Regions from separate parts of the Solibacillus sp. FSL H8-0523 genome, predicted to be linked through region 2. Evidence: riboswitches for the same ligand, from Rfam matches in the RefSeq annotation. Region 2 holds a riboswitch; each other region holds the start of a gene.
The links. Region 2 has a riboswitch for cobalamin ahead of NSQ62_RS12345 (glutaredoxin). Riboswitches for the same ligand answer to the same signal wherever they lie in the genome.
Positions count from the first base shown of each region.

Region 1: another riboswitch for cobalamin. It lies ahead of NSQ62_RS05320 (hypothetical protein); the one in region 2 lies ahead of NSQ62_RS12345 (glutaredoxin).
Region 3: another riboswitch for cobalamin. It lies ahead of NSQ62_RS02240 (ABC transporter substrate-binding protein); the one in region 2 lies ahead of NSQ62_RS12345 (glutaredoxin).

Region 1 is NZ_CP150291.1:1,133,878-1,144,609, forward strand. It holds gene dacB (D-alanyl-D-alanine carboxypeptidase/D-alanyl-D-alanine-endopeptidase) at 1-948, shown strand, start outside; gene NSQ62_RS05290 (pyroglutamyl-peptidase I) at 962-1,573, shown strand; gene NSQ62_RS05295 (MerR family transcriptional regulator) at 1,749-2,081, shown strand; gene NSQ62_RS05300 (isopropylmalate synthase) at 2,139-2,378, opposite strand; gene NSQ62_RS05305 (metal ABC transporter ATP-binding protein) at 2,483-3,229, shown strand; gene NSQ62_RS05310 (metal ABC transporter permease) at 3,245-4,108, shown strand; gene NSQ62_RS05315 (Fur family transcriptional regulator) at 4,108-4,518, shown strand; cobalamin riboswitch at 4,616-4,797, shown strand; gene NSQ62_RS05320 (hypothetical protein) at 4,945-5,499, shown strand; gene NSQ62_RS05325 (ABC transporter substrate-binding protein) at 5,489-6,445, shown strand; gene NSQ62_RS05330 (bifunctional adenosylcobinamide kinase/adenosylcobinamide-phosphate guanylyltransferase) at 6,514-7,056, shown strand; gene cobS (adenosylcobinamide-GDP ribazoletransferase) at 7,060-7,842, shown strand; gene NSQ62_RS05340 (histidine phosphatase family protein) at 7,815-8,411, shown strand; gene NSQ62_RS05345 (bifunctional adenosylcobinamide kinase/adenosylcobinamide-phosphate guanylyltransferase) at 8,363-8,791, shown strand; gene NSQ62_RS05350 (ECF transporter S component) at 8,778-9,272, shown strand; gene NSQ62_RS05355 (hypothetical protein) at 9,269-9,937, shown strand; gene NSQ62_RS05360 (branched-chain amino acid aminotransferase) at 10,035-10,732, shown strand, end outside.
Region 2 is NZ_CP150291.1:2,468,760-2,479,491, forward strand. It holds gene NSQ62_RS12320 (VOC family protein) at 1-53, shown strand, start outside; gene NSQ62_RS12325 (thioesterase family protein) at 217-621, opposite strand; gene NSQ62_RS12330 (hypothetical protein) at 633-1,385, opposite strand; gene NSQ62_RS12335 (ATPase) at 1,460-1,783, shown strand; gene NSQ62_RS12340 (zinc-ribbon domain-containing protein) at 2,163-4,247, opposite strand; cobalamin riboswitch at 4,906-5,089, shown strand; gene NSQ62_RS12345 (glutaredoxin) at 5,223-5,447, shown strand; gene nrdI (class Ib ribonucleoside-diphosphate reductase assembly flavoprotein NrdI) at 5,483-5,806, shown strand; gene NSQ62_RS12355 (ribonucleoside-diphosphate reductase subunit alpha) at 5,809-7,542, shown strand; gene NSQ62_RS12360 (hypothetical protein) at 7,875-8,228, shown strand; gene nrdF (class 1b ribonucleoside-diphosphate reductase subunit beta) at 8,216-9,178, shown strand; gene NSQ62_RS12370 (EamA family transporter) at 9,353-10,255, shown strand; gene NSQ62_RS12375 (GNAT family N-acetyltransferase) at 10,324-10,596, opposite strand; gene NSQ62_RS12380 ((4Fe-4S)-binding protein) at 10,598-10,732, opposite strand, start outside.
Region 3 is NZ_CP150291.1:447,427-458,158, reverse strand. It holds gene NSQ62_RS02250 (adenosylcobinamide amidohydrolase) at 1-1,309, opposite strand, end outside; gene NSQ62_RS02245 (iron ABC transporter permease) at 1,309-2,307, opposite strand; gene NSQ62_RS02240 (ABC transporter substrate-binding protein) at 2,300-3,250, opposite strand; cobalamin riboswitch at 3,428-3,611, opposite strand; gene NSQ62_RS02235 (amino acid ABC transporter ATP-binding protein) at 3,692-4,447, opposite strand; gene NSQ62_RS02230 (amino acid ABC transporter permease) at 4,460-5,170, opposite strand; gene NSQ62_RS02225 (amino acid ABC transporter permease) at 5,183-5,893, opposite strand; gene NSQ62_RS02220 (transporter substrate-binding domain-containing protein) at 6,031-6,897, opposite strand; gene NSQ62_RS02215 (acyl-CoA dehydrogenase family protein) at 6,894-8,072, opposite strand; gene argS (arginine--tRNA ligase) at 8,298-9,965, opposite strand; gene NSQ62_RS02205 (DUF1934 domain-containing protein) at 9,968-10,405, opposite strand; gene NSQ62_RS02200 (diguanylate cyclase) at 10,603-10,732, shown strand, end outside.

The DNA of each region.
Region 1 (10,732 bases), 1.3 Mb from region 2:
GAATCGTATTATTTTGGTGCGCGCACGTCGGCGATCACGATGTCTCAAAATGCGGACTTTGATGCGAGTACGGTCATTATTGAAGCGAAGCCAGGAAAGGTTGGCGCGAAACCAACGTACTCAATCGAGCCAAATTTAAGCGGCTTAGTTATTTCAAATCAAGCAAAAACAGTGAATAAGGGTCAAAAAAATACACTAACCATTAAGCGTGTGTATAATTCTAATAAAGTAATTATCTCAGGGAGCTTACCACAGGGCAGTAGCGCAAAAGAATGGGTAACTCTACAAAACCCATCAAAAAATACAATGCAAGCTATTAAAACAACGTTAGAGAATGCAGGAATCAAGTTTGTGAATAATTCTAAAATAGTATTAGCGCCTGTTTCAAACGAAGCCAAATTATTGCACACAAATAAATCCCGTCCATTAGCAGCAATTTTCCCAGCGTTCATGAAGCTAAGTAATAACAGTATTGCAGATATTTTAGTAAAGGCGGTTGGGCAACAAGAGCTTGGTGAAGGGAGTACAGTAGCAGGAATTAAGGTACTGAAATCGTATAGTCAGTCGCTAAATGTGCCCGTGGATAAATGGCGTTTTGCAGATGGCTCGGGTCTATCTGATGCAAACCGTGTCACGACAAATGGGTTAGCGCAATTATTATTCAACGTGCAACAACAGCCATACTTCAACACGTACTTCATTTCTTTACCAATAGCAGGAAACAGTGAGCGTATGGTTGGTGGTACATTACGGAAGCGTTTAACGGAAGCAAATTTACAAAATCGTATTTATGCAAAAACAGGGTATATCCCGAATGTCTATACATTGTCAGGCTATGTAAAGGGCAATAGTGGCAAGCAATATATTTTCTCGATATTGTTAGAAAATAAAGCGAATGGTAATACACATATTGATCGCGCGATGGCATCAATTGTGAAAAGCTTATAAGGGGATGACATCGATGCAAAAACTGTTATTAACCGGATTTGAACCATTTTTATCGAATCCACTTAATCCGACAATGGACATTGTGAAGGCGCTTGACGGAAAAATTTTAGGCAATTATGAGGTCGTTGGACGTGTATTAGCGGTTGATTTTAAACAAGCACCGACGCAATTTTTAACACTTATTGAAGAAGTACAGCCAGCAATCATTGTGTCACTTGGTTTAGCAGCAGGTAGTACAAAAATTTCACCAGAGCGCGTGGCGATTAATGTTAAAGATGGCGAGAAGGATAATAGCGGAAATGCTTTTCTTGATACACCGATTCATGAGGACGGAGATGTGGCCTATTTTTCAACGTTGCCAATTCGTCAAATTGTCAATCGATTAAATGAGGCAGGCTACCCGGCAGCGATTTCAAATTCGGCAGGCACATACCTATGTAATAATATCATGTATGAAGGGTTATATTATGCAAAATCTCATAGCTCGATTAAACGTGCAGGCTTTATTCATATCCCTGCTTCGTTTGAATTAGCCATCCAAAATGGTCGTATTGCAGGTTGGCCGCAGAAGGATTTACAAGCTGCCATCGAGTTAGCACTAACTGAATGCATACTAAATGACTAGAAATTGTCATGTTTTATATAAAGAAATATAGCTCAAACGTTGATTTGACGCTTTATACCAAAATTAGATTGAAACATTCGAAATTCGCTATGTAATAAAAGCTAACAAATTATTGTTGTATAATGTCTTCCTGTTGTAAATTATTAGTAGATAAAAGAAAGGCGGGGAGAAAAATATGACAAAAGATTACCGTAAAGCAATGCCGATTTTACCAATTCGCACCGTAATGCAAATTACGAATTTATCAGCCAGACAAATTCGCTATTATGAGGAGCATGAGTTAGTAGAGCCAATGCGATCTGAAGGCAATCGTCGCATGTTCTCGCTCCAAAACGTCGATGAATTATTAGAAATTCAAGAGCTGCTTGAAGAAGGCGTAAACATTGCGGGAATAAAAAAGGTGTTTGCATTAAAACGTGAAAGCAATAATCATACCTATCGCGGTAAAACATTCCGAAATGAAGATTTACGTGCGATGGTTCAAAAAGAATTACAAGCGTTATCGTAAGCGAATAAATTTATTACAAAAAGGAAAGCTAATTCTCGTAGCTTTCCTTTTTGCATATTATATCCCGACTAGCTTCATCAATTGCTTATACCGCTTACTTCCGAGCAGCTTGTGTACTTTTTGTAACACCTCTTGTGGTACACCTGTAATCGCCCAGCTAATGTTCGCGTGCCGCATGATTTTGCGGAGCTTTTTAACTTCATCAAGCGTTACGTGCAAATCATTTTTCCCAGCGAATTGCTGTAGCTGTTCATCACTGCTATTTTGTAAATTGTCAAACCATTCCAACTTTTTCAAGATAGTTCTCCTTTCAAGCTTATTTCCTTTACATTGCAAAAAAAGTCCATTATACTAATTTGATGTAAATCGTAATGATTTTGAATTAGAAAGAAGCGAACGAGATGAAAAAAACATTGATAGAATTGAAGGATGTTTCCTTTCAATATGAATACACACAAGTGTTAAAACACATTTCTTTACGCGTGGATGAGGGCGACTTTTTGGCGTTAATCGGTCAAAATGGCTCGGGCAAATCGACGCTTTTAAAATTGATTTTAGGGCTATTAAAGCCAATGTCTGGAGAAATACAGTTATTTGGAGAATCAGCAAAAGACTTTAAGAATCGTGAATGGATTGGCTACGTCTCACAAAAGTCAAACGCCTTTAACTCAGGATTCCCAGCAACGGTAGAGGAAGTTGTAAAAAGTGGCTTATCACAAAAAGTAGGACTCTTTAAACGCTATCCTAAAGATGCGGACTTTTTAGTAAAGGCCGCACTAAAAGATGTTGGCATGGAAAAGTTTATGAAGCGCAACATCGGACAGCTGTCAGGTGGACAACAGCAACGTGTGTTTATCGCGCGTGCGCTCGTGTCAGATCCAAAGCTACTGATTTTGGATGAACCAACTGTAGGGATTGACCGTGAAAACGTGCAGGCATTTTATGATATGCTAGGGCACTTAAATAAGCATCATAAGATGACGATGATTTTAGTAACACATGATGTGGATACGGTATCAGACCGTGTGAGCCATGTAGCATGCTTAAATCAAACGATTCATTTCCACGGCTATAAAAATGATTTTGATGCGATTACGGATGAACAGATCGCAAGCTGGAATGGCTACTCTGTTCGAAAGATTCATTAAGAGGAGCAGGCCACTATGATTGAAGCAATATTAAACTATGAATTTTTACAAAATGCCTTTTTCTCAGGGTTAATTATTGGTGTAATTGCACCACTTTTAGGCGTATTTATTGTTGTACGTCGTTTATCACTGATTGCAGATGCGCTGTCACACGTAACACTTGCCGGGATTGCCGGAAGTCTTTATTTAAGTCAGTCCTTTGCAGCACTCGCACTACTAAATCCGATCTATTTAGGGATTGTGGCATCTGTTAGTGGCTCGATTTTAATTGAGCGTTTACGTCGTCTGTATAAGCACTATGAAGAACTTGCGATTCCAATTATTATGTCGGGTGGTATCGGGATTAGTGCAATTTTAATTTCGTTAGCAAGTGGCTTTAATACGGATTTAATGAGCTATTTATTTGGCTCGGTTTCCGCGGTTTCTAGACAAGATTTACTTGTTGTGATCGCGATTGCGGTAGTCGTTATTATTTTCTTAGTATTATTTTTCAAAGAGTTATTCGTGTTGTCATTTGATGAAGAGTATGCGAAAGCAAGTGGCTTACCGGCTAAATGGATTCATTTATTATTCATGGTCGTTGTGGCACTCGTAATCGCGGCAAGCATGCGCATTGTCGGAATTTTATTAGTATCGAGCTTAATGACGTTACCGGTAGCAGCTGCCATGCGTTTAGCGCGCGGCTTTAAACAAGCGATTATTTTAGCGATTGTATTCGGAGAACTTGCTGTGTTAATTGGTTTAGTGAGTGCATTTTACTTAAACTTAGCACCAGGTGGAACAATTGTTGTGACATCGATTGTTATTTTATTAGTCGTCATTCTTATTAAAAAAATGATTTTAAAATTTTCAACTAGAACGGAAGGGGAAGAAGCATAGTGAATACAACACGCGCGTGGGAAATATTAAAAGACAATGGCTATAAAAAAACAGATAAACGAGAGTTGATTTTAGGGATGTTTGCGGCTACAGAAAAATATTTAACAGCCCGTGATTTATTGCAAGTGCTAAAAAAAGACTTCCCAGGGATGAGCTTCGATACGATTTACCGTAACTTAGCGACATTTGTTGAACTTGATATTTTAGAAGAAACAGAGCTAAACGGAGAACGTAATTTCCGTATGCACTGCGAATCGGATCACCACCACCATCATTTCATTTGTCGTGACTGTGGCAATGTAAAAGAATTATCATTGTGTCCGATGGAAATGCTCGGTGAAAAATTGCCAGGCTATGCCGTTGAAGGACATAAATTTGAAATTTACGGTAAATGCCCGAATTGCTTATAAAGACATATATTTCATGAATTTAAACGAGTAATTTATGCGAATCTAAAAATTATTTGCATAATTTTGCAACTATGATAAAGTTAGTTTTACAAATTGAATAGTTTTGCAGGAAAGAGATGCTTTGTAGCATAAATGGGAATTCGGTGTAAATCCGAAGCTATATCCGTAACTGTAAGCGTAGATGAAAATAAGCAAAATGCCACTGCCAAAAGCGGGAAGGTGCTTGTGAGTAAAGGGAAGCGCGAAGCCAGGAGACCAATCTTTTTCTGATCGTAACACACCTCTTCGGAATTAAAGAGAATGTACGGCAACCAGTTATCAAATGAACTTTTTTTATTTTGATTTTTGAAGCCATCCATTTTCTTGGATGGTTTTTTTGCTGTCCAAGACTCCAAAGAGCAACAAACTTGAAGTGAGGGTTAACACATGAAAAAGGACATTCGTTATTCATGCTATCCATTTATGCGTGAAAAATCGAACTGCGTGGATTATGAAATTCGTACCGATTCCTTAACTACACGCATTGGCGCAGTGATACCAACATTAGTAGACGATGTACACGGGCAACTTGTATTAGAGGACTTACGGGTTATTCAACCGCTTGCCTATCATGCGAACGGCTCTGTACGAGGAAAACTAGCGATTATAGCAGAGGACGTCGCTTGGCTAAGTAAACGCTATGATTTTTATGTAAGTGAAGTAAAAGAGACCATTCAGCAGTTTTTATTACCACAAGGTGTAGAAAGTGCCGCACGCCTTCATATTTGCCGTAGTGAGGCAAAAAAATCGTACCGCGCCTTACATAAAGTGAGTGAAGAAAAAGAAGTTCCTGAAATTTTATTTGATTTTTTAGGCTTACTTGCGAACGTCTTATTTGTCATGGCGGTGTACATGAACAAGCTACACGCTTGTGAAGAACTTGTTTTTATCTCAAAATCCTATCCAATGAAAAAGAAAAAGGAGTCAAACAATGAAAACTAAAATGAAATGGGTTGCCCCAGTTGCTGCGGCACTTTTGCTAGCAGCATGCGGAGCAGACGAAGAAAAAGCATTGAATGACACAGCAAAAGAACAAGAAACGGTAGAACAAGCAAAGGCTGCTGGTCCTTATACAGTAATAGATGATCGCGGTATTGAAGTAACATTCAACGAAGTACCAGAAACAATCATCTCGTTACAGCCAAGTAATACAGAAATTTTATTCGAGCTAGGTGTTGGTGAGCAAATTGTGGGTGCCACAGACTTTGATGTATATCCTGAAGCAGCACAAAAAATCGAACGTGTTTCAACGTCAATGGCCATTAACGCAGAACGCATCCTAGAGTTAAACCCAGATGTGGTGGTTGCGTATACAAGTGGTAATGAAGAGCAAATCACACAGCTAGAGGATGCAGGCTTAAAAGTGTTTGTTATCGCTTCAGCGACATCATTTGATGATGTGTATACAGACATTATTCAGCTTTCTGAAGTGATGGGTGTGGAAGCAAAGGGTGAAGAGATTGTAGCTGGTATTCAAGCACAAATCACAGCGGTACAAGAAAAAACGGATACAGTAGGTACAAAGAAAAAAGTGTATTATGAAGTATCTCCTGCTCCAGATATTTGGACAACAGGTAACAATACATTTCAACAAGAAATTATGAATGCTGCCGGTGTTGAAAATCTTTTTGCTGATCAAGACAGCTGGTTAAGTGTAACAGAAGAAGATGTGATTACCCGTAATCCAGAAGTCATCATTACTCCTGCAACGTATATGGAAAATGCAGTTGATGAAATTTTAGGGCGTGCGGGTTGGGATCAAATTCAAGCGGTTTCTGACAAATCAGTGGTACTCGTAGACGGGGAAGTCATGTCTCGCCCAGGGCCACGTATTGGCGAAGCCGTTGAAATTATGGCCGAAGCGGTCTACCCAAATTTATTTAAATAAGGTTACAATAAAGGAGCATGCCCGAATTTGGGTGTGTTCTTTTATCCATTTAAAAAGGTGGAATTAATTTGATTTTTATTACAGGCGGTGTACGTAGTGGTAAGAGTGCGTTTGCTGAGCAACTGGCAGCAAAAATCGGGGCAGAAAAAAACTGTTATTATGTTGCAACGGGCATGGCATTTGATGAGGAAATGAAAAAACGGATTTTGCGTCATCAGCTAGACAGAAAAGAACAAGAAATGAACTGGACAACGACCGAAATGCAAGTAGAAGTCCCTAAGCAACTGAAGCATTTATCTACAAAGGATGTTGTTCTTTTTGAATGTGTGACAACTTGGCTTTCGAATGTCCTTTATAGGAGTGAAAGGGACAGTGCGCGTAGCGAAACAATCCATAACTGCATTGAATCCTTACAAAAGCAACTACTAGCTTGGCAAGCGCAAGGTGCTACAATTATAGTTGTATCCAATGAAGTACTAGATGAGCTGCCTTCAAACTACGAGGAAGTGAATATGTATCGTAGACTATTAGGTGAGTTGCATCAATGGCTCGTACAGCAGAGCGATGAAGCGTATGAAGTACAGTTTCAACTTGTACAGCGCTGGAAGTAAGGAGTGAGCAAGTTGAAAAATGCAGGAATAGGGTTTTTATTAGCATGGCAGTTTTTTTCATTCGTGCCGATTAAAAAGCAACTAGACATGAACAAAAGCTCAATTACTTGGATGTATGCGAGTTTACCACTAGTTGGTTTAATCATTGGTGCGATTTTAAGTAGCTGTGCGAATTTACTTGTGAGCTATAGTGATCTGTCGTATGTATTAGTAGCCATCTTACTTGTTGTGGGCATGATTGTGTTTACAGGTGGCTTACATGTAGATGGTTTTATTGATCTATGCGATGCTTTTTTCTCGTACGGAGATAAGAAAAAGCGACTGCAAGTATTAGATGACCCGCGTACAGGAGCGTTTGGTGTGCTTGGTGTTGTGGTGCTAATCTTACTAAAGTTTGGTTTTATTTATGAGGCACTAGAGCAAGGACGTTTTGAGATGCTGGTGTTTATTGCCGCAGTTCCGTATGTTGCGCGTGTCGGCATGCTTATGTATTTTGTTTCGATGAATACGTCAAAACAAACCGGATTAGCTGCCTATTTTAAAGGGCAAGTGATGACGAAACAGTTAATTGTAACGAGCGTGGTAATGTTTGCATTATTAAGCGTGGGTGCGGTGTACATAGGGCTTTATAGTTTCTTTATTTTAGTAGCAGTTATGCTTTTCGCTGTCGTACTGTACCGTAACTGGTCATATCGCAATTTTGGAGGGATGAGTGGCGATTTACTTGGGGCTTTGGGTGAAAGTTTGGAGGTTGTGTTATGGCTAGTCGTATTACTGTGCATTTAATCCGCCATGAAAAAACGCAGGCCAATCGTGAACGTAAATATATTGGCTGGACAGATGAACCAATCGTAGCTTGTGCAAAAGCGATACCATTTTTACAGTCTGACATAGTTTATGGCAGTGACCTTGTGCGTTGTAGGCAAACAGCGAACGGTTATTTTCCCCAGGCGAAATTCATCGCGACTGAGCAATTACGTGAGTTACATTTCGGGGATTTTGAAATGAAAACGTATGAGGAGTTGCAGCATAACCTGATGTACCGCGCTTGGATTGATAATCCGTATACAGTAACACCACCAAACGGAGAAAGTTTTACTGCATTTTGTGACCGTGTAATAACGGCATTCAGACAAATTATCACTGCCGAACAATCTTACACGTTTGTAGTCCATGGCGGTGTTATTCGGATATTACTTGCAAAGTACGGGCTAGAGGAAAAATCATTTCAGCAACTGCTAGCTAATCATCAAACAATTTATACACTGACGTGGGATTCGCTCACAGATTTTAGAGGAGGTGCACGATGCACGTCATACTCGGAGGCGCTCACAATGGAAAACGAGCCTATGTAGAAAGAGAAATCTTAAAATTCGAAAAAATTGATGTTCTGTATTTTGACGGAGCGCTACCAAGCAACGAGTTACAACCCCTTGGTAAATGCATTATCATTAGTCAGTTTGAAAAAATTTTGGAACCATTTTTAAACGAACCAGAGCAAATTATTGCGCAGGAAATATTCAGCCAAATTAAGCATCTCGAAAAATATAATAATGTCTATTGTATCTGCACAGATACGAGTCGCGGGGTCGTACCACTTGAAAAAGATGCACGGCAACTGCGTGATACGTGTGGTCGCCTATATCAATTACTTTGTGCACATGCCAAAACCGTTACACGTGTTTGGTACGGTATTCCACAACATTTAAAGGGAGATTCAAATGGAGAAAACTAAACTACGTTTACTTATTTTAACGGCGCTTGTTGCTGCAATTTGTGTGATTGGGAGCTTTGTGAAGGTGCCAGTTGGTGTGATTACTACAGCTGCACTTGATTCAGCACCGGCATTTATTAGCACGGTCTTTTTACCACCAGTATTTGCAGGAGCAGCTGGGGCGATTGGGCATATTGCATCGGGCCTAACATCTGGATTTCCACTGGGGGTCTTTCATTTAATAATTGCCATTGAAATGTTTATTATTATTGCAATTTTTGCCTGGATGCATCAAAAGGGCTATAATCTCTTAAAATGGATTTTTGTTGTTGTTGCCAATGGCGTTTTATCGCCGTTACCGTTTTATTTCTTAATATCACCAGCGTTTTATTTCAGTTCATTACTAGGCTTAGTTGTCGCAACGATTGTGAACTTAGTGATTGCAGCTGTGGTGATGCCGGTATTAAAAACCGTTGTGAATCGTGTTGGGGTGAATGCATGAGAAACGCAATTGAAATCAATAATTGTATTATCACGATTGATAATTCAGGCTGCATTGGAAGTAAGGAGCTTGATGCGGTGAAAGTGCCGGATGACATTACCGCGTATTTCACAGCGCGCACCGCAATTTTAGAACAGCTTTGTGCAGGAGCCGTGCCAATGCAGCTACTGATGGCCAATTTTTCAGGTGATACCGTTTGGGCAAGCTACGAGCAAGGCTTCAAGCGCGCATTTGATGAAATGAAGCTTACGATGCCGCCACTTATGGGTTCAAGTGAATCAAATTTTCAGGCGCTGCAATCAGCAGTTTCGTTAACGATTATTGGCAAAAAGCAATTTCAGCGTAGCACAGAAGGCTGTACGTACTTTGTTGTGGGGGAACCACTTGTTGGCGGAGACGTGATTGCCAATCCAGAAAAAATTGCGAAGCTGCATGAACTGTACGAGGGATTAACAGAAGGGATTATCGAAGCGATTTGGCCAACTGGATCAAAGGGCATTGCCAAAGAAATCGAGCGCTTTGTTGGGAAAGGCCATACATGCGATATCAATTTACATACGTCAGCAGGGCCATCGTGCTCGGTATTAGTCGCTGTGAAATCACATCAAATCAAAACGTTTAAGCAGAATATTTCTGTTCCAATTCATGAAATACACGCTATTTAAAAATATTTTCATTAAATATTAAAAAATTATAAATTTTCTAAAAATAAAGTGGTATGATAGACTGTATCAATTCATTTACAGTTAAGGAGCATGAACAATGACGACGTACCAATTTACAACGGAATTAACAACAACTAAAAAACAAAAAACACCTGCCGATCAACTAGGCTTTGGTCATGTATTTACGGACCACATGTTTGTCATGGATTATGTAGAAGGCCAAGGCTGGATTAATCCGACGATTACGGCGTATGCACCAATTGAACTGAGCCCAGCTGCGATGGTATTCCACTACGGACAAGCAGTATTTGAAGGTTTAAAGGCATATATGACAGAAGACGGCGACGTACAATTATTCCGCCCAGATCGTAACTTCAAGCGTCTAAATGCTTCAAACGAGCGCTTATGTATTCCAGCAATCGATGAAGAGCTAGCATTAAATGCTTTAAAGGAATTACTTCGTGTTGACCGTGAGTGGGTTCCGACTGCACCAGGTACTTCACTATATATTCGTCCATTCATTATCGCAACAGAACCATACTTAGGGGTAAACCCAGCGAAACACTATAAATTTATGATCATTATGTCACCAGTTGGCTCTTACTATAAAGAGGGCATTAACCCGGTGAAAATTTTAGTAGAGCAGCATTATGTACGTGCCGTAATTGGTGGTACGGGTGAAGCAAAAACAGCCGGCAACTATGCATCTAGTTTAAAGGGTGCTGAAATTGCTGCACAGCAAGGATACTCGCAAACATTATGGTTAGATGGGAAAGAAAATAAATACGTTGAAGA
Region 2 (10,732 bases):
GAATCCAAATCACAATAGACGATAATCTTCAATTTCACATAATAAAATTATAATAGAAAAATGCCCCAATAACTGATAATACAGCGATTAGGGGCATTTGAATTGAGAGTAAAAATTCATTTAGCTTATTGTCTTTAACAACATATGCATAGCTCTCTTAATTTATAAGAATAAACAGCTTTTTTCGAGATTGATACATGCTTTCGAATAACTAACTTAGCCTTCACTAGAAAATAAGCTTTGCAAGCGCTCTGGGATTCTCGCTACCTTTTTGTTTTTTAAGTCATAGAAACAGCCCTTTTGCTTGCCGATACAATGCACTTTATCAGTCGCAATTTCAAATTCCATTTCCCAGCTGGATTGCCCAGACTTCACCATCCAGCAACGTCCAATCGGTTGATCAAAAATCGTTAGCGGCACTTTATAATCGATTTCCGTTCGCATTAAAATCGGTGAAATTTTGATTGCCATCATTTCTGCTAAAGGATAATGTTCGTTTAAAAATGCCATACGTAAGTCTTCAAACCAACGTACGTACACAATATTACTGACAATCCCCATTGCATCAATATCGTAGGCATTAATTTGAATATCCTTTTGTGCTAATAATACTTTCTCCATTTGAACTCCCCCTATAAGTCTTCCACAAGTATTTGCGCCTGTTTAGGCATAACGTCTAATGACCTTTGTTCCCCATTTTCAAGCATGATTTCAAGTGTAGATGCCGTATTGTCATCTGTAACAAAAACAAGCAACTGGTCGTTATGACTCAGATGGACCACATCCGCATACGCAAATTCTTCCATTAGTTCTAAACTGTAGCCCCCCTCAAAATAATCAAACACGGCAATCGCCAGCTTTTCATCGACCTTTAACCCAAATACCGTAAAGCGGCCGTCTTCATAATAGGCAAGCTTTTGAATTTTATCTATTGACTGACCGAGCTGATAAATTTCATTATAATGAAGTAATAATTCTTGCCACACATCTTGTTGCTTTTCTACGGGATTACTCCAAGTAGCTATCTGCACGACTTGTTTATTATCTTTCACGCGCATCATGACGCCGCGATTTGGTGTACGCACATCATTAATATAAAAATCCCCGGCGGCAATGCCTAGCTCATATTCTTCCGGAATGACATTAAATTGTTGCGTAGGATACTGTTGTTGTAAATATTCACTCAACTCAGCATAACTTTTTTTATGTTTATATTGTTGAATCGATGGAAAAGCAAAAAAATAGATACTGTAGCTGATAATTAAAAGCGTACTGATCACGAGCGTAACCTTTTTCCGTTTTCTAAAAATCAATGCCACGATTACAATGACTACGAGCATACACGCACCGATAAAAAGAAAGCCAATCAAATCCCCTGGCATCATTGCACTCACCCCTTAATTTGCTATAATTGTAATTATAACGCAAAGATTCAGAATAGAGGAGATGAACAGACAGCATGAATGATTCTGGCCTTTGGATTAGTTTAGGGATCAATTTAGTCATTATTTTAATACTAACAATTGGATTCAGAAGATATTATCGTAATAAACCGAAAGTCGATCAAGGTTTTAAAATTGCCTATTACGGCTTATCTTATCGCCGAAAATTTTGGCGTACGATTTATTCACTTCCATTGCTACTTGTTTATATTGTGCTCATGTATTTTTTACTAGGTTTGGACGCATTATTTATTGGTTTTGTCATTTTTGCCGGCATCATTTTTATCGTGCAAGCCTATTACAATTACGTAAAATGGCAAGAGGAAGAAAAATTAGCTTAACATTGGCACATCGCTCTTAGGTGGTGTGCTTTTTTTCATTTATTTTATTTTGAGGCATTCCTGTAATGGATAGGATATTTCCACGTTACATTCTGCCCAAATTTATACCCAGTGTAGTCGCGTCTTCATAGCTATAATTAGTTAATTCCAAGCCCATTTCATATAAATCACACTGGGTCTATCTTTCAATTTTCATAGTCCTTATCTTTATTCAATTTTTTTCTTTAACGTTTAATACATATTAAAAAAGCAGTGAAACGGGCTTAGTCGTTTCACTGCTTAGACTTTAATAAAAACATCTACAATTAAATAAAATTATTAAAAAAACAAATCTTTAAAAATCAAAACATTCACTTCAATTAGTTAACAAAACAACTTCTTATTGCTTCTGATTACATACTCTACAAGTACTTTTTTTATTTGATCTTTGATTCAAGGACTCTTCCCATTCATGGCCTTCAGCACATTGCCACCAAACTTTTTTACTCATACCTTTAGTAACATCCCACGGTGTTAGATTATCATTTTTACTAGGATGCCATTCTTTTGCAAGTTGAGGATAGGTAACAGCTAAATTATTTGTAATGCTAACACGCCTACCTTGACAATACGGACAACTAAACGATTTCCTTGAGTAAACGGGAGTTTCCCAAATATGGTCTGGACCGTTAGGACAACGCCAAGTAACTACTTTTTTAGATCCCGCTGTAACTTCATACGGAGAGATGATATTACTACTATCCCATTGGTTCACCAACTCTGGATAAATAGCCGCAAAAGAGTTACTTTCATTTACTCGTTTTCCAGTACAGAATGGGCAGCCTCTACCTCGCATACGGGATTTAACATTCATTGAATACTCATGCCCCTTTTCACATTCCCAAATTATCTCTACATTCGATCCTGTTGATATGAAATTCGGATTTAATCCAGTATTTTTTGTTGAATGCCATTGTTGTAGTAGTTTAGGTTCAATAGTTGCAATTGAATTTGCCCTTTTTACATGATAAAAATTCGTTCGAATATCTATTAAATCATTATTTGTAAAAATATCCTTAAAATTAATTGGTATTTTTAAATGGTTAAAAATATCAAAAATCATACTAGCATAGCTTTCAAGATTGGATGGCTCAAAAAGATAATTCCAAGATTCATCTATTTGTGTCAGTGGTGCCTCTCTAACTCTAACAGTCGAATAGCCATTTTTTTTAAAGAAAAGATTTTTTTCTCTATCTTTATCTTCTTTACCTAAATGCCACTTCTTACCGTCATATTCTATAATTGTTTGAATCGAAGGTAATAATATATCTGCTTCGAATGATACATCATCAACCCTAATGATTTCTCTATGTGATACAGTCAGTCCACTCTTTTTCAAATAATAATACAATGAAAATTCAGGAAAAGAACTTCCTGATAGTTTATAGCATAGAGGGCAACCAGAGCCTTTTAAAGATCTATCTGCTACAACTTTTTCATAGCTATGTCCTTCTGGGCATATCCACCAATACCGTTTATTAGAGAAAGGTAATACATCCTTGGCTGTAATTCCATTATTTTTTTCATTATCCCAATCAAGTGCTAAATCCGGACGAATATTGGCCAAACAAGTTTCATCTGAAGCAAATAAATTTTTACAATATGGACAGCCAGAATTTTTCCCGTTTCTATTAGAAATATATGCTTCCCATTCATGTTTTTTCGCACAAATCCACCATACTTTTTTATTAGCATTTGGTGATACATTATCTGGTAATAATTGATTATTTTTCGTTGGGTGCCATTCTTTTGCTAATGATGGATTAGTCACATTTAAGTTATAGTCTTTGTGCACAATTTTATTTGAGCATTTAGGACAACCCTGAGCTTTCACACGATTATATACAGTCATTTGATAAGAGTGATTATTTGCACATTTCCACCAAATTTTTTTCGATGTACCTGGGGGGATTTGAGTAGGTAAAAGTTTATTATTTTTATCATAATGCCATTCAGATGCTATTTCAGGGTATAACTTTGCAAATGAGTTCTGTTCATTAATTTTTAAATTAGCACAATACGGGCAACCTCTACCTCTTTTCCTCCCTGCTATACTAGCAAAATAACTATGTTGTTTAGGGCAAATCCACCATACTTTTTTTGAACTCCCTGGTAAAACTTCTTTAGGTGTATTTAAGTTTTTTTCATGATCCCACTCTTTTGCAATTTCCGGATAAACGGTTAATAGGCAATTTTCTATATTAGCTTTTTTATTTGCACAATACGGGCAACCTTTACCTTTAACTTTTTCCTTAACTACTTTTTCATAAAAATGACCTTTATTACAAATCCACCATACTTTAATATGACTACCTTTTGAAACTTCAGTGGGTAATGTAATATTTTGATTTTTTTCATAATACCATTCTGTTAACAATTCAGGATAGAGAGTAGCAATCGATTTTTCTTTAGAGACTTTCCTCATTTTTTCTCTCCTCTACTATAAACTTCTAATGTTATCTATATTATACTCGTGTTAATTTTTAAAGTCTGACAATTAATTAATGAATTTTATATTTTTATCGCATCATCAGATCATTTCCAAATCTAACATTAAATTAATTTAATTCAACAATACAGTATCCCAGATTAAACGTACTCAAATTCAAAATCCCACTAGAAAACTGACTTGTCGGCTTTACTGTCGGGTTCTCTTTTTCACTTAAAGATCGAAAATTATACCAAAGTGGCGCATGATGATAACCTTATAATTTCACGAATTACGATTCGCAGATTAATCAAAGTCGTTATTAAACTCGTAAAATCTGGTCATTACTTACACTTTAAATTATTATCAAGTTTCGGGTACAACAGCTTTCCTTCAACTAAAGTCCTTTTAAAATTTGAACCCGTACGTCTGCCTAAAAATCGAAGACATTGATAAAAACTTATGAAAATGTTTGTTAGCTCTGAATAAATCAGGATCCTATAACCTTTTGCGTTTATTTTTGTACATTCAAGACCACTTTTATAAACATAAATCACTACAATTGCCCACATGTCAAACCACTTTAATTATCCGACTTTAAAATCTCCCTTTACTTTTCATATACGAACACGTATACTCATACCTATAACTATATATTGTGTTGATTTAACGCGGTACTACTAAATGTAGTTTAAAAGGGAAGTTTGGTGCAAAACCAACGCTGTCCCCGCAACTGTAAATGCTGACTGAAAAGACAATAACCACTGTGCGTATGCATGGGAAGGTGTCTTAAAGGATGACGCAAAGCCAGGAGACCTGCCACGCTAAATTTACGTACATTTCTTCGGGGAACAGGAAATGGAGACGAATCTCTATTTTTGTTTCCATTTCAAGCTATCCATTCACCTGGATAGCTTTTTTTGTTGCTCTGTACGGCACAATGTAAATTCATGTTTAGCGAGGGATTCTATTATGAAACTGTACACGAAAACAATTTGTCCAAAATGCCTGTGGGTAAAATCAGAGCTAGAAGCAGCCAACTTACAGGTGGAAGTAGTAAACATCGATCATGACGAAAATGCCAAACAAGCTGTAATGGATGCCGGATTTATGGCGGTGCCTGTGTTAGAAGTAAACGGCGAATGGCTAGCAGACACACATGTAATCATGGACCGCATTGCCACACTAAGCGCGTGATTGTTTATGCAAGCCGCACCGGAAATGTTCGAAGCGTGATTGCAAAGCTCAAACTACCAGCAATCGCGATTGAACTGGCATCGGCAATAAGCGAGCCGTTTATCCTGTTTACATATACGGACGGGCTCGGCTCGGTGCCACTAGCTGTAGAGAATTTCATGCAGCAGCATCACAAACGTTGTAAAGGCATTATCGTCAGTGGCAACCGCAACTTCGGTCATGCGATGTTTGGGCGCGCGGGTGATCTCCTTGCTGGCTATTACAACGTTCCCCTCATCGCAAAGCTTGATTTACGAGGAACGATGTCCGATTACGAAACAATCCAGCAATTTTACTACTCCACTTGGAAAGAGGCATGAGGATGAAACAGTATTTAACACTAAATAATGATATATTAAACCGCTACCGCGCAACCGGTGAACTCGATTTACAAAAAGATAAGGACGCGACACGCCGCTATTTTTTAGAGGAAATTAACGTGCGACTACGTTACTTTATCGATATTGAGGAAAAGGTACGCTACTTAGTCGACGAAGGCTATTATGAAAAAGAATTTTTAGAACTTTACTCAATGGAGTTCATTAAGCGCATGTACAAAAAGGCGTATGCGTATAAATTCCGCTTCCCTTCATTCATGAGCGCATCGAAGTTTTATGATAGCTATGCAATGAAAAGTCGCGACGGAAAAGAAATATTAGAAAAATATGAGGACCGCATTGTTATTATTGCACTCTATCTTGCACAAGGTGATGAAGCGTTAGCTGAGGAGGCGATTGATGCGATTCTAACTGCTTATCAACCGGCTACCCCAACTGCTTTAAATAGTGGAAAAAAAGCACGTGGTGAATTAGTTTCGTGCTTTAAATTAACGATGGATGACTCGATGAATTCGATTGCCGAAAATATTGGCTACTGCTTAGAGCTATCTCGTTTAGGTGGTGGTGTTGGGGTCAATTTAACCGATTTGCGTCCACTTGGTGATCCGATTAAAGGCATTTTAAACCGTGCAAGTGGGGTCATGCCCGTTGCAAAGCTATTAGAAAACTCTTTTAGCTATAGTAATCAATTAGGGCAGCGTAACGGTTCAGGAGTTGTGTACTTAAACATTTTCCACGGTGATATCGAGAGCTTTATTTCATCAAAAAAGCCTAACGCCGATGACAAAATCCGTTTAGCTACCCTATCAACCGGCATTATCGTCCCGGACATTTTCTTTGAATTAATGAAACGTGACAAAGACATTGTGCTGTTTAGCTCCTACGATATTTATAAAGAATACGGCAAGCGCATGTCAGAAATTTCGATGACTGAAATGTATTACGAGCTATTGGATAATCCGAATATCCGCAAACTAAAACGCATCAACGCGCGTAAACTCTATACCGAGGTGAAAAAAGCACAGTTTGAATCGGGCTATCCTTTTGAAATTTTAGATGATAACGTCAATAATAATCACGCATTGAAAAATATCGGGCGTGTGAAAATGTCGAATTTATGCACCGAAATCCTTCAGTATCAACAAACAAGCATCATTACGGATCAAAACGAGCCAAACGAATATGGCCTGGATGTGTCATGTAATTTAGGCTCAATCGATATTCACGAAGCAACAAAAGTCGAAAACTTTGAAAAGCTCGTTGCTACAGCAATGCGCCTATTAACAAATGTTTCGACGATGACGGATATTATTAATGTTCCTTCTGTTTCGAAGGCCAACAAAGTGATGCACTCGGTAGGGCTTGGTGTCATGAATTTACACGGGCATTTAGTACAGAGTGGCATTCGCTACGGCTCAAAGGAATCTATCCAATTTATTGATGCCTTTATGGAAGCACTGAATTACTATTCGTTAAAGGCTTCTATGGAAACAGCGAAAGCAAAAAAAGAAACGTTTTATCAATATGAGGATAGCGATTACGCGACTGGCGTTTATTTTGAAAAGTATTTGAGTAAAAACAAGAACATACACTCTGCAATTGTTAGAGATGCTCTAAACAACGTGCCGATTATTACGCAAGATATGTGGGTTCAGTTAAAGAATGACGTGAAGAAATATGGATTATTTCATAGCTACCGATTAGCGATCGCGCCTTAAATGCTAGGGCTTTCATTGTTGTAAAACAGTGTCAAAACAAGTGAAATTGCTGGGAATCCGTAAAGCCAAAAATACGACAACGTCATTGGAAACAATATGCGTGAACGTGGCGAAAGCAGAAAAAAATTTTTGGATGACATAGGGTGAAAAAAAGCGTCTTGAGATAGATGTCCTACGTGTCGAAACAATCGGGAATCAGCAGCCAAGCACCTGTCAAATGGTGAAGGTTCAACGACTATAATACTTGGTAGGTAAGGAAACCCCTTACCTATATTGGATAGTCTACTCCCCTACTAAATATCGGGAAACCGAGGGTATCAAGGACAGGCAGTATTTCTTACATCCGTTCCTGCACAGCATCCATCTCCCCCGTCACTGAACGCGTGGAGGTACGTGACTATGCAGATTCTCGCACGATTTACCCGATGCCATTTTTAACAAACGACAACAAAGAGCTTTATACAGAAGCCTATGACGTAAATCCATACGAGCTCATCGATTTATATGCAGCCGCGCAGCAGCACGTCGATCAAGGGATTTCGATGACGCTGTATGTAACCGATCAATGGACAACCGAGCAGCTTGCGAAAATTTATATTTATGCATGGATGAAAGGCATTAAATCCATCTATTACGTTCGTCAACGCCTACTGACAATCGAGGAGTGTGTCGCATGTCAAATTTAATATATACGGCAGTCAACTGGAACAAGCCAACAAGTGATTTAGCCCGAATTTTCTGGGATCAACAGTGGAAACAAATTTGGTTTCCCGAGGAAATCGCGGTAAGTAAAGACGTCAAGCAATGGAAGGAATTCGAGCATCAGGATACATATAAAAAAGTATTTGGTGGCTTAACCCTGCTCGATACGGTGCAAACAAACATCGGCATGAACGAAATCGCGAAATTCACGCCCGACCTACAGGAAAAAGCGGTTTTAACGGTATTTGGTGCATTCGAAGCCATTCATGCCAAATCGTATTCGTACATTTTTACGACCCTTTGCACGAACACCGAAATTGATGAAATTTTTGAATGGGTGCAAAAAAACGAGTTCCTTCAATATAAAGCAAATCGGATTGGCGATGTATATAAAGCCATCCAAGAAGATGATCCAGAAAGCTTATGGAAAGCGATGTATGCGTCGGTTATGCTAGAAAGCTTCCTGTTCTATTCCGGCTTCTTTTATCCGCTCTATTTAGGCGGACAAGGAACTTTAAGGAATTCTGCGGAAGTGATTTCATTAATATTGCGTGACGAAAGTATTCACGGCGTAGCAGTCGGCTTTTTCGCGCAAAACATCTTCAAATCGTTTTCTGAAGACAAAAAGCAAGAGCTCACATTGTGGGGCTATGAATTTTTACTTGATCTTTATCAAAATGAAATGAAATACACAGAGGACCTGTATGCTGAAACCGGTCTATCCCCTGAAGTAAAAAAATACGTGCGCTATAATGCCAATAAAGCACTAATGAACCTAGGCTTCGAGACGATGTTCCCGGAAGAAGAAGTGAACCCGGTCGTAATGAACGGCATCACAAACACCGGCTCCAATTATGATTTCTTTAGCCAAAAAGGTGCGACTTATGCCATCGCAAAAGTAGAGCCAATTACAGACGATACGTTTAAATTTTAAAGAGAAATGGCTGTCCATTTGATGGGCAGCCGTTTTTCCATTAAATAGCGCACTCTCTGTGTGACACGGAAATGCGTTCGTTTTCTTTTCATTTTTGAATATTTTATAGCTATCTACTTAAAATTCCTATAGTATAGTTGTTCGGAACACTTAAAGTTATTGGAGGAAAACATTGTGTGGTTTATTTTTGCCATTTTAACGGCCCTAGCATGGGGTCTAGCCGATCTTTTTTATAAAAAAGGATCGAATCCACAAGATCAATACAGTCATTTGAAAATTGTAGTGATGGTTGGTCTTGTCATGGGGATTCACGGAATTAGCTATATGCTCATCAATGATTTGTCTCTTGAAATTTCGGAGCTTATCAAATATTTACCTGTATCTGCACTTTATATTATTTCGATGACCATCGGATATATTGGTTTACGCTATATTGCCTTATCTGTTGCGTCACCGATTCAAAATAGTTCGGGTGTTATTACAACCATTTTACTCGTTGTCTTCTTCTCTTATAGCCTATCTGGATTAGAAGTCGTTGGTATTGCAGCGATTACTGTTGGGGTCATCTTATTAGCCGTTTTAGAACGTAAATATGATTTAGAGGAACTTTCTAAAACTGAAACCGTTGACCGAAAGTATAAAATTGGTTTCTTAGCGATTTTATTCCCAATCTTATATGCAATCTTTGATGGTGCGGGTACATTCTTAGATGCCATTTACTTAGATGAAAAAGCATTGATTTCAGAAGACCATGCATTACTGGCATATGAATTTACATTCTTCTTCGTTGCGATCCTTGTTTTCATTTTCTTAAAAATGAAAAAGCAAAGCATTAATCCGTTTAAAGAATATACGCGTGGGAGTGCAGCGATTTTCGAAACAGCTGGTCAATTTACATACGTGTTTGCCATGGCTAGTAATGCCGTGATTTCTGCGCCGATTATTGCCTGCTACTCGATTTTCTCAGTTCTTCTATCACGTATTTTCTTAAAGGAACGCTTAACAAAAGCACAGTATGCGGTTGTAGTTTTAGTACTGCTTGGTATCGCGATTTTAGGGATTGCAGACGAATTGTAAGTAATGCTCCATGTAAAAAAGAAGCGACAGTCCGTTAAATTGGACCGTCGCTTCTTCGTTTTCAACCATTAGTTGCCGTACAACACATCGGCATAAGCACTATTTTTTTCGAATTCTGCTTTCGCGAATGGACATAGTGGTAACACCTTCATGGCTTTTTCACGTGCATGTTCGACAAAGGCCGCGACTAGCTTTTTACCTACCCCTAGCCCTCTTGCAGCATCTGTGACACCTGTATGATCAATAATATAGAAGCTTCCTGAATCGACAAATGTCATTTCGCCTAACTCTATACCATCTTGTACCGCTGTTACGATTAGTTCTTTTACTTTTACGTCCATCTTATTTTTGCTCCTTTAAAATGTATTGTAATGCTTTTGCTGGGCAAGTATCGATAATTTCTGCAACCCTATTTGCTGCTTCAGCATCTGGAAGAATCCACGGCTTACGCTTCGGATTAAATACTTCTAAACTCCC
Region 3 (10,732 bases), 2.0 Mb from region 2:
TTGTCGCAATCGTGCCGGTAAAGGCATCCGTCACCTGTTGATCAGCTAATGCCTTTGTTTTGGCTTCTGTAGCAGTAATCATTGCTTGGATAAATGCTTCATCTGTCAGCTTTCCATTAATGAAAACCCAGGTATTAATTGTGCCGACATGTGGTTGTTCATCACGTAAATACGTTTTCGTCACGTCAACACCGTTTCCAACCCCTGCTGTGACCATAATCACAATTTCAAGTTCAGCATGTGTAAAGGTTTGAATGGCAGCACATTTCGTGGCAACCGCGGTCATCATGACAACGGTACTCGTTGGTGCAAAGTTGTTGTTCACTAAAAAATCGTACGTTTCCTCTTTCACGCTATAAATATCATAATCTGGCGCAATCGAACGATTTAAAAACGTGTCGTACCAGCCAATACCTGCATTATGCACCGCAGACGAAATAGCTTTCAATGGTGCTTCGGCCTTGTACTGTACATAATCTGTTGTCATCGTAAAATTGGCTATGTCGATCTGTGTTTCGTTACGCTCTAATTCATTTGTCGGTAACATCGTAATTTGCGGCTTTGGTAATTCAGGGTGCGGATACGTCGCAATACGCGCCTTGTACACATTGGCAATTTGCTCCTGCATAATGACCTCATGCGGGTAACCATATGCACGTACCTCACCATCTTCCAGTAACAGCAGCTCATCACAGTACAGGGAGGCTAAGTTAATATCATGGAAAATCGACACAACCGTTAACCCATTCTGCTCCACTTGTAAGCGTATCATATCTAAAATTTGTTTTTGATGCGCGATGTCTAGGTGATTGGTCGGTTCGTCTAACAGCAGTAGCTCAGAATTTTGCGCGAGTGCTTGTGCGATAAATACACGCTGCTGTTCCCCGCCTGATAAAAATTCTAAATAATGCTCTTTATACTGCGAAACCCCCGTGCTGTCCATCGCCTGCTGCACCATCTGTTCATCATGCTCTGACCAGCTTGAGAAAAAGCCCGTTTGATGTGGATAACGACCGAGTGAAACCGCATCATATACACGATTTGAAAATGTACTGGCATTTAACTGCGGCAGTACGGCCATCTTTTTCGCGAGTTGCTTCATATCATAACTTTTGATCGGTTGTTGTTCAATCAATACTTCTCCAGCAGTCGGATGAAGTATTCCGCTAATCATTTTTAATAATGTCGATTTACCGCTACCGTTTGGACCTAGTATTCCCAAAATTCGACCTTTTTTCACGTGGAACGTCACGTTTTTCACAATGCTTTTGCCGTTATAGCCACCACTTAAGCCGTTTACTTGTAACATTATGCGACACCCTTTCTACGTTGCTTAAAGAAAATATACGCAAATACTGGTGCGCCAATAAAGGACGTGATGACACCAATCGGCAATTCGATAGGTGCAATAATCGTACGCGACACTAAATCACAAATAACGAGTAAGCTCGCGCCATTTAAAAACGACAAACTCAGTAAATGACGATGATCAGCACCGATTAAAATGCGAATCATATGTGGAATGACTAAGCCGACAAAGCCAATTGTTCCGGATGCCGCCACTGCAGCGCCGGTTAAAATGGAGCCACCTGCTAAAATCATATATTTACTGCGCTTCACGTTTACCCCTAAATACTGTGCACGTTCTTCCCCGTAAATCATGGCGTTTAACTCACGGCGATTTAACCAAATAATCACAGCACCGATGATCATAAACGGTAACACCATGCGCACATATGGCCATCCGCGCATTGATACACTGCCAAGCAGCCAGCCGATAATTTCGCGTAGCTGCTCGCCCGTTAATGCGACCATTAATGAAATACACGCACCTAAAAACGAGCTGAAAATAATCCCCGTTAAAATAAGTGTTTCCATTTTCATTGTACGGTCGACGAGTCTTGCAAATGCTAATACAACAACCATTGTAATTGCTGCACCGAGCATACTAAAAACGGGTAACGTAAAAGCACCGAGTACTGGTAAGGAAATACCTAAAAAGATCGTCATGACCGCCCCTACCGAAGCTCCTGAAGAGACGCCGAGTGTATACGGGTCGGCTAATGGGTTTTTCAGTAGCCCTTGGAACGCAGCCCCCGCAATGGCGAGAGATGCGCCAATCAGTGCTGCGAGAACGACGCGCGGCATCCGAATTTTCCATAAAATACTATAGGCGACGGGGTCTGTTGTTTGATCCCATAATGTAGACAGTGGAATATGAACCGAGCCAAACGAAATGCCAATCCATATGCTACTTAAAAGCAATCCAATCGACGCTATATACGCGATTGAATATTTTTTACTCATTAAATGCCTCTGGATAAATGGCTTCCGCTAATGATTCAATACCTTCCACAATACGTGGGCCTTGACGACTTGTCGTATCTCCGTCAACTAGCTTCACTTGGTCATTTTTCACCGCATCCATTTCGGAATACGCGTCATTTGTTTGAATCGCTTCGATGTCGCTTTCATAGGTCACTAAAATTGCATCCGGGTTACTTGCTACGAATTGCTCTGTGCTGTACATTGGCCATCCTAGTTCTGGTACCGCATTTTCTACGTCTAACACTTCAAGCATTTCATTAATAAATGTTTCCTGACCTGCTGCATAAAGATCTGGTGCTGTCCCCACGACAATAAATACTGATTTTTCTTCCAGGTCCGCCACTTTGACCTCAATTTCATCGATGCCCGTTTTAATCGAAGTGATCATATCGGCTGCTTGTTGTACTTTATTTGTCATCTGGCCAATTTTTTCAATCGTTGTATACGTTTCTTCAAATGTTTTGGCATCTTTTACGACAAATACCGTAATACCAATCGCTTCAAGCTGAGCAATCGCTTCTTCGTTAAAACTATATAAGTTAGATTCATGCGCTAATACTAAGTCTGGCTGTAGGGCGATGATTTGCTCTAGGTTAAACTCCATGCCACCGACTTTTTCTTTCGCAAGTGCTGCTTCTGGATAATTGTCGTTATCATTTACCGCAATAATTTGCTCATCTATGCCTAAGCCAAATAAAATTTCTGTATTTGATGGAATGAGTGAAATAATACGCTCTGGTGCTTTTTCGATTGTAATCTCTTTGCCTAGTGCGTCTGTTTGTGTAAGTGGAAATTGCGCTGTTTCTGTCGTTTCTGCGCTATTTGTTGCTGTCGATTTGTCTGCTGCTTCTTCCTCCGCACCGCATGCTGCTAATGTTAACGTTAATAATGCTGCTGAAGAAAGTACCTGCCATTTTTTCATGTTGAAATTGCCTCCTTAGATTATAAAAACCTGATGCTTCTTGTTTCATAGGCTCTTTTTAGTTATTATTTCACAAAAGAAAAAGCCTCCCACTCATAGAGAGAAGGAAGCTTTGTGCATGCAAATAACATTCAATGTAAAAAGAATTTATCCGCCACATCCTATCCTCGTAGGTTACTCGTTGGGCATTATAAAGGCAGGTCTCCTGGCTTATGCTGAAACGTTTTGTAGCGCCTTCCCGTGTGAACAGTGGCTTTATGCTAAAAACTCGCATTTACAGTGGCGGGACCGCATCGGATTTGAACCGATTTCCCTTTTACTTCTTACTTGTGAAATAAGAACCTTTACAATCCATATGAAATTGATATCTTTTATTATAGCGGAAAAAAGCATTTTTGTATGCAGGTACGATTAAATTTTCAGATAATTCTACCAAATCGATCAAATATGGTACGTATAATCGTCTGGTATTACGCGGCGTAAAAACTGCTTCGTGCGTTCTTCTTTTGGCTGTACAAAAATTTCATGTGGCGAACCTTCTTCGATGACATTTCCACCATCCATGAAGATGACGCGATTTGCTACGTCTTTTGCAAAGGACATTTCATGTGTGACAACGAGCATTGTCGTGCCTTCCTTCGCAATATCCTTCATCACTCCAAGCACTTCTCCAACGAGCTCTGGATCTAGCGCGGATGTCGGTTCATCAAATAAGATGATGTCTGGATTTAATGCGACTGCGCGCGCAATGCCTACTCGCTGTTGCTGGCCACCCGATAATTGACTTGGGTACGAATCATATTTTTCCGTTAGGCCTACTTTATCCAGCGCTTGTTTAGAAATGGTATAGGCTGCTTCTTTTTTCATACCACGCCCAATGATGAGTCCTTCCGCGACATTTTCAAGTGCGGTTTTATTATTAAATAAGTTGTAATTTTGAAAAACGAATGCTGTTTTTTTGCGGATTGCTAAAATGTCCTTTTTCGACGCCTTGTGTAAATCGACTTCAATGTCGTCAAAATTCGCCGTTCCTTCATCCGCGCGCTCTAAAAAGTTAATGCAGCGTAGAAGCGTCGTTTTCCCTGACCCACTTGGACCCAGGACTACCACAACATCGCCTTTTGCAATCGTTAAATTAACGCCCTTTAATATTTCGTTTTTACCAAATGTTTTATGCACATTTTGAATATCTAACATGGTTTATCCTCCTTATACCGTAGCCAATTTGTAACGACTTAAGCGTTTTTCAGACCATTTAAATAAATACTCTACGGTCATACATACAATTAAATAGACAAGAAAAATATCAATATACGCCTCTAAATAGTTATAACCGAAGTTTGCTTCTACCTTTGCTTTTAACGTGATTTCCTGTAACGAAATCGCATACCCAAGTGACGTTGCTTTGATTAAATTAATGGTCGCGGTACAAAGATTTGGCATGGCTGATACAAGGGCTTGCGGAATAATGATGCGGCGATACGCTTGCGCTGTCGTTAAACCAACCGATTGTGCTGCTTCAATTTGCCCTTTTGGAACTGTTTGCAGTGCCGAACGAAATACTTCGATTAAAACTGCCGCTGTGTTAAATGAGAAAATAATAAACGCATACCAGAGCGGATTCACATCATAGATCGGATAATCGATGTTATATTTTTCAAACAGGCCATTTAATAGTAATGGAATCGTTGCATATAAAATAAAAATTTGAATAATCACTGGTGTGCCGCGGACAAATGAAATGTAAATTTTGGCAAAGAAATTAATGACTGGTATCTCATAGACACGTGCCAGTGCTAATAAAAAGCCTAGTGGAACCGCAATGAAAAGTGAAACAACCGTTACGAGCAACGCAATCGGCACGCCACTTAATGCCACAAAAAATGTATTAAATAAAAACTGCCAGTTAATCATGTCCATCGTGCGCACCTCCTACGTCGTTTTAATTGGTTGCTTTCCTTTAGTAAATGCTTTTTCTAGTAGACTAAAACTCTTTTCAATTGAAATCGAGATGACCCAATAAATCACGGCTAATGCGAGATAAATTTCGAGTGTATGTGTGCCGTAATTGTTCGCAATGATTAAATTCGCCTTACCAACCACATCAATAAAGCCAATTGTGTATGCAAGTGCCCCTTCTTGAAGCACCGAAATTAAGCCATTGCCAAAGTTCGGCAGTGCTACCACAAGTGCCTGCGGGAAAATAATACGGCGATACGCTTGAAACGGGGTCAACCCAACACTTACCGCCGCTTCAAATTGTCCACGATCGATTGCTAAATACGAGGAACGAATCACTTCTGACATCATCGCAGCAAATTGTAAGCTGAAGGTAACAACAACGAATACACCCGTTGAAACGTTTTGTAGGTAAATGCCGAATAGTCCTTCTGAAAAGGCTGGAATTCCGTAATACACTAAAAACAGTAAGACAATCGATGGCGTACAACGGATAATCGTCGTATAGCCATTTGCTAAAGCACGTAACAATTGATTATTGCTTAACTTTGCTGCTGCGAGTACGAAACCTAATAACGAGCCACCTATGACCGAAAAAGCGGCGATATATAATGTAACCCATAAATACGGCAATAAATCCGGCAATGCCGACCAAATGTACGACACATCAAAATACTTTTCCATCCGTTCCCCACCCTTTTATATAAGAAAAGCGCTAAAGTGCCCTTTTAGCCCCGACACTGTTGCAATACTGAAAATTTTATAGTTTCTTATCTTTTAAAAAAGCTACTTAAGAAAAGTACTTAAGCAGCTCCGGCCGTTTAGCGATTTACTGAATCTAATACTTCAAATAAGTCTTTACCGTAAAATTCTTTACTTAACTCGCGTAAAGCATCTGTGTTCTTAATTTCTTCGATTGCTTTATCGTAAGCATCTGCAAATTCTTGCTGTTTTTTATTAAATAGCGGCCATGTTTTAATCACCGCAAATTCGTTATAAACGACTTCATCCTTTAAGTTATGGTAAGGGCCGCCTTCTGTTAACACTTGCCCTGTAAATGCACCTTCTATTTGAACCCCACCATCTACGCGCCCTTCATTTACCCATTGCACCACATCTACGGTGAAATCTTCACCTGCTTTTAATTTCACTTGATTATCTGGATTGGCTTCGTTGTATTCTGCAATCACTGTATACTGCGCATTGTTTGCCGCAATTGGTGCTAATGTATAGCCTGCCGATGCAAAATCACTTAAGTTTTTAATGTGTTCATTTTCTTTTTTCAGTACTAAACCAGCACTACTTAACCCTAAAAATTCTTGTGGGAAAATGTACTTTTGTGTACGTTCTTCTGTCCAGAATGCATTTTTTACACCTGCATGATATTTGCCCTGCTCCACACCGATTAATAAGTCATCACTTGTCGTGCCTACATAGTCAAACTCATATTCAGGTAATGCTTCGTCTACTAACTTCATCACTTCTACGTCATAGCCTGTTGCGTTCCCATTTTCATCTAAATACGTCATCGGTTTACTTGCTTGGTCATACGCGACCTTCACAACCGTTACCCCGTCTTTACTTGTTGGTGCGGCTGCGCCTGATTGTGGCTCATCCCCACATGCTGCCAATAACGCTGAAGCCGTGATTCCAATTGTCGCTAACTTTAAAATTTGTTTGAATTTCATACGATTACCTCTTTCTTTTGTAATTGATTTTGAATCGCTGTTTCTGCTAAGCGCTTAATGGTAATGTCGTCCATCGGCGGGTTATGTAGCCCTGCACGCACATCGCGATAATAGCGCTGTAATGGATTGGAACGTTGTAAACTTTTTGCGCCAACTAAGCGCATCGCTTTATCCACGACTTCAATGGCCATATTTGTTACAACATGTTTGGCAATATTGACTTCATTAATAATGGTTGATTTTTTCTTTGGATCTTTATAAAGCTCCGCTACACCATAAATCGTAAAGCGGGCATTTGTCAGAGCCAAATCCATTTCGCCGATTAACGTTTGTACGTTTGGTAAATCTGCAATGGTTCCTTGAATACTATTTGGTGAATGCTCTGTCGCAAATTTGACGGCATAATCACGTGCGGCTTGCGCAATTCCTAGATACGTCGCTGGAATGAGTAAGAGCCAGCCATTCAATTTGAAACCTGTAGAATAACTCGGAATTTCAACTAAAGAAGATGCCGCTACACGAACATTTTGCAATACTAAATCATCACTACCTGTTCCGCGCATGGATGCAACATCCCACGTATTTTCAACCGATACACCGGTTGCTGTTTTCGGTACTAAGAAAAAGCCGAGGTGATCATCATCCTCTATCCAGGCTGCTACTAAAAAGTAATCTAAATCAGGAGCACCACTCGTATAATTTTTACGGCCGTTAATCAGATAGCTGTCACCTTCACGCTTTGCGGAAGTTGCCGGTCTTCCTCCACGAACGGGGCTGCCCATCGCAAACTCACTTACTGCGCGGTTTACTGTTGCCCCATTTTTCACTTCTTCACCAAACCAAGCTAATGTTTCTTCATCCCAGTACTGGTTTTCAAAAATCTCTCCCACATTTTGAATTGTCCATGAGGCAGCTAGCCCTGTACTTCCACAATAACTTGCTACTGTTTCATGTAAGAGAATCGTGTCATAAAGCGAAAAACCTTCGCCGCCAAATTCCTTTGGCAATGTAATTTTTGTATAACCAATTTCTCGTAGCTTTTTAAAATTTTCAAATGGAAACACAGACGCTTCGTCGATTTGCTGTGCCTGCTCTTTAAAGTTTTGCTCTAGCGTTTCTATCTTCTTTAACCAGTCACGCTGTTTTTCTGTTTGAATAAATAATTGCTTACTCATAAAGCACCGCCTAATCCCTAGTTAACAACTAAGTTTTATTGTTAATCACAATAATACTTTCAGAATATTCGTAAGTCAATGGTTTATTTCCTAGTTTTTTTGTCGGATTGACTTTTTAAAATTATTGAAAGGGTTTCCAATTGTGTGATAGCAACGAATTAAACGCATAAAAAAATCCCCGTATTATTTGTCTAAAACAAATAATACGGGGATTAATTTTAACAATTACATTTTTTCAGGTGCAGATACACCGATTAATTTTAATGCATTGGCTAGTGTTGTTTTTACCGCTGTGATTAATGCAAGACGAGCTTCTGTTAGCTCTTTGTTGTCTAGGTTTAATACTTTTTCAGCGTTATAGAAGCTGTGGAATGCAGCTGCTACGTCTTGAATGTAGTTCGCGATACGGTGCGGTGTGCGGTATTTCGCTGCGTCCGCCACGATTTGTGGGAATGCGCCTACTTTTTTCAGTACATCTTCTTCTTTTTCTGCAGTTAACAGGCTTAAGTTTTCAAGTGAAGCCTCAAAACCTTGCTCTGCTGCTGAACGTAAAATTGAAGCAATACGTGCATGTGCGTATTGTGCGTAATACACTGGGTTTTCGTTCGATTGTGAAACAGCTAAATCTAAGTCGAAGTCCATGTGAGAATCGCCGGCAGTTTTTACGAAGAAGTAACGTACGGCATCTAAGCCTACTTCTTCTACTAATTCACGCATTGTGACAGCATTACCTGTACGTTTTGACATTTTGAATTTCTCACCGTTTTTGTACAGCTGTACCATTTGGATAATGTCTACTTCTAACGTACCGCGGTCATAGCCAAGTGCTTCGATTGCCGCTTTCATACGTGGAATATAACCGTGATGGTCAGCACCCCAAATGTTGATTAGCTTATCAAAACCACGGTGTAATTTATCTTCGTGGTATGCGATATCAGGTGTTAAGTATGTGAATGAACCGTCGTTTTTAATTAGTACGCGGTCTTTGTCGTCGCCGTAAGTTGTTGAGCGGAACCAAGTCGCGCCCTCTTCTTCAAATACGTGACCGTTTGCTTTTAGCTTATCTAATGCTACTTCGATTTTGCCGTTTTCATATAAAGAAGTTTCTGAATACCAAACGTCAAATTCAACGCGGAAGTTTTTAAGGTCATTTTGTAATTTTGCTAATTCTAATTTAAGACCGTGCGCACGGAAGAACTTAAAACGCTCTTCTTCTGTTTTATCTAAAATTGATGCGCCGAATTCTTCTGCTAATTTACCAGCGATGCCGATAATGTCTGGGCCGTGGTAGCCGCCTTCTGGCATTTCCGCGTCCATGCCTAATGCTTGCTTATAACGTGCTTCTAATGAGTATGATAAGTTGTTGATTTGGTTACCCGCATCGTTAATATAGTATTCACGAGATACGTCGTAACCAGCGAAATCCATAACGTTACATAATGAATCTCCTACAGATGCACCGCGCGCGTGTCCTAAATGTAAGTCACCAGTTGGGTTTGCTGATACGAACTCTACTTGTACTTTTTCACCAGCACCTGCAGTAGTACGACCGTAGTTTTCACCTTGCTCAACTGCTCCTTTAACAATGCTCGCTAAGAAGTCTTTACGTACTGTAATATTCATGAAACCAGGGCCTGCGATGTCGATTTTCTCGATATCCGTGCCTTCTGTTTCTAAGTTTTCTAAGATAGCTTCAGCGATTGCACGAGGTGGCTTTTTCGCTAATTTTGTTAATTGCATCGCGACGTTTGTTGCGAAGTCCCCGTTTGTTTTGTCTTTCGGTGTTTCTAAGTGAATATTTACTTGTGTACCAGCTTCTACTAAGCCCGCTTTTTCGATAGCTGCTGCTAATGCTGCTTTAATCGATTGCTGTAATTGTTCTACTGCGTTCATCACTATACCTCCATAAATTGAATATCTAACGTGTAACGGCCAACCGAATTGCCGCCTATAATAAGATCATATTGCGTAGTAAAACGCCCTGATACTTTTTCGTTGTTTTGTACTTCGATCGCTAACTGTTGCGTATCGGTAATGATTGGTAACGAGCCGAATGGACTTTCATAATGGCCATTGCCGCGCATACCAGGCGTTAACGGCAGTCGCATATTGACGCCACCCTTGCGGTGAATAAACCCTTGTTCTGGATGTAATTTTACAGTCGTTTGGATGTGTAAATCTTCCTGAACTTCCTCGTAGCGTAAATAATGACTTTCGCCCTTTTCAATACAGCTACCTTCAAGCCACATTTCGTATTGTTCAAGCTCGCCCTCGGTTGGAATGATTGAGGAAACTAGCTTAATTTTGACTGTTTTCCCATTCTCGTTCGCCACAGCAGTCAGCTCCCATATATTTATTTCTATAACCTTTTTATTATAGGCGAAAACGCTTGTTTTAAGCAAGATAGAAACCAAATCTTTGCGCTTACTCTTACAATTAATCTGATTTCAACTAAATCCCCCTTAATTGTGCGAAACAAATAGTCAGCCCTTCCTAAAATTTGAGATGATGTTTGATAAAGGAGTCTACCATGTTTATACAATTACTATCATTTTTTTCAATTTTATTTACCTTTACATTGTTGATTTACTGGCCCTTTTTACATCATTTTAAGCAAGGGGCTTTTATTGAACGAACAAAGCCTTATATCGTTGGATTGA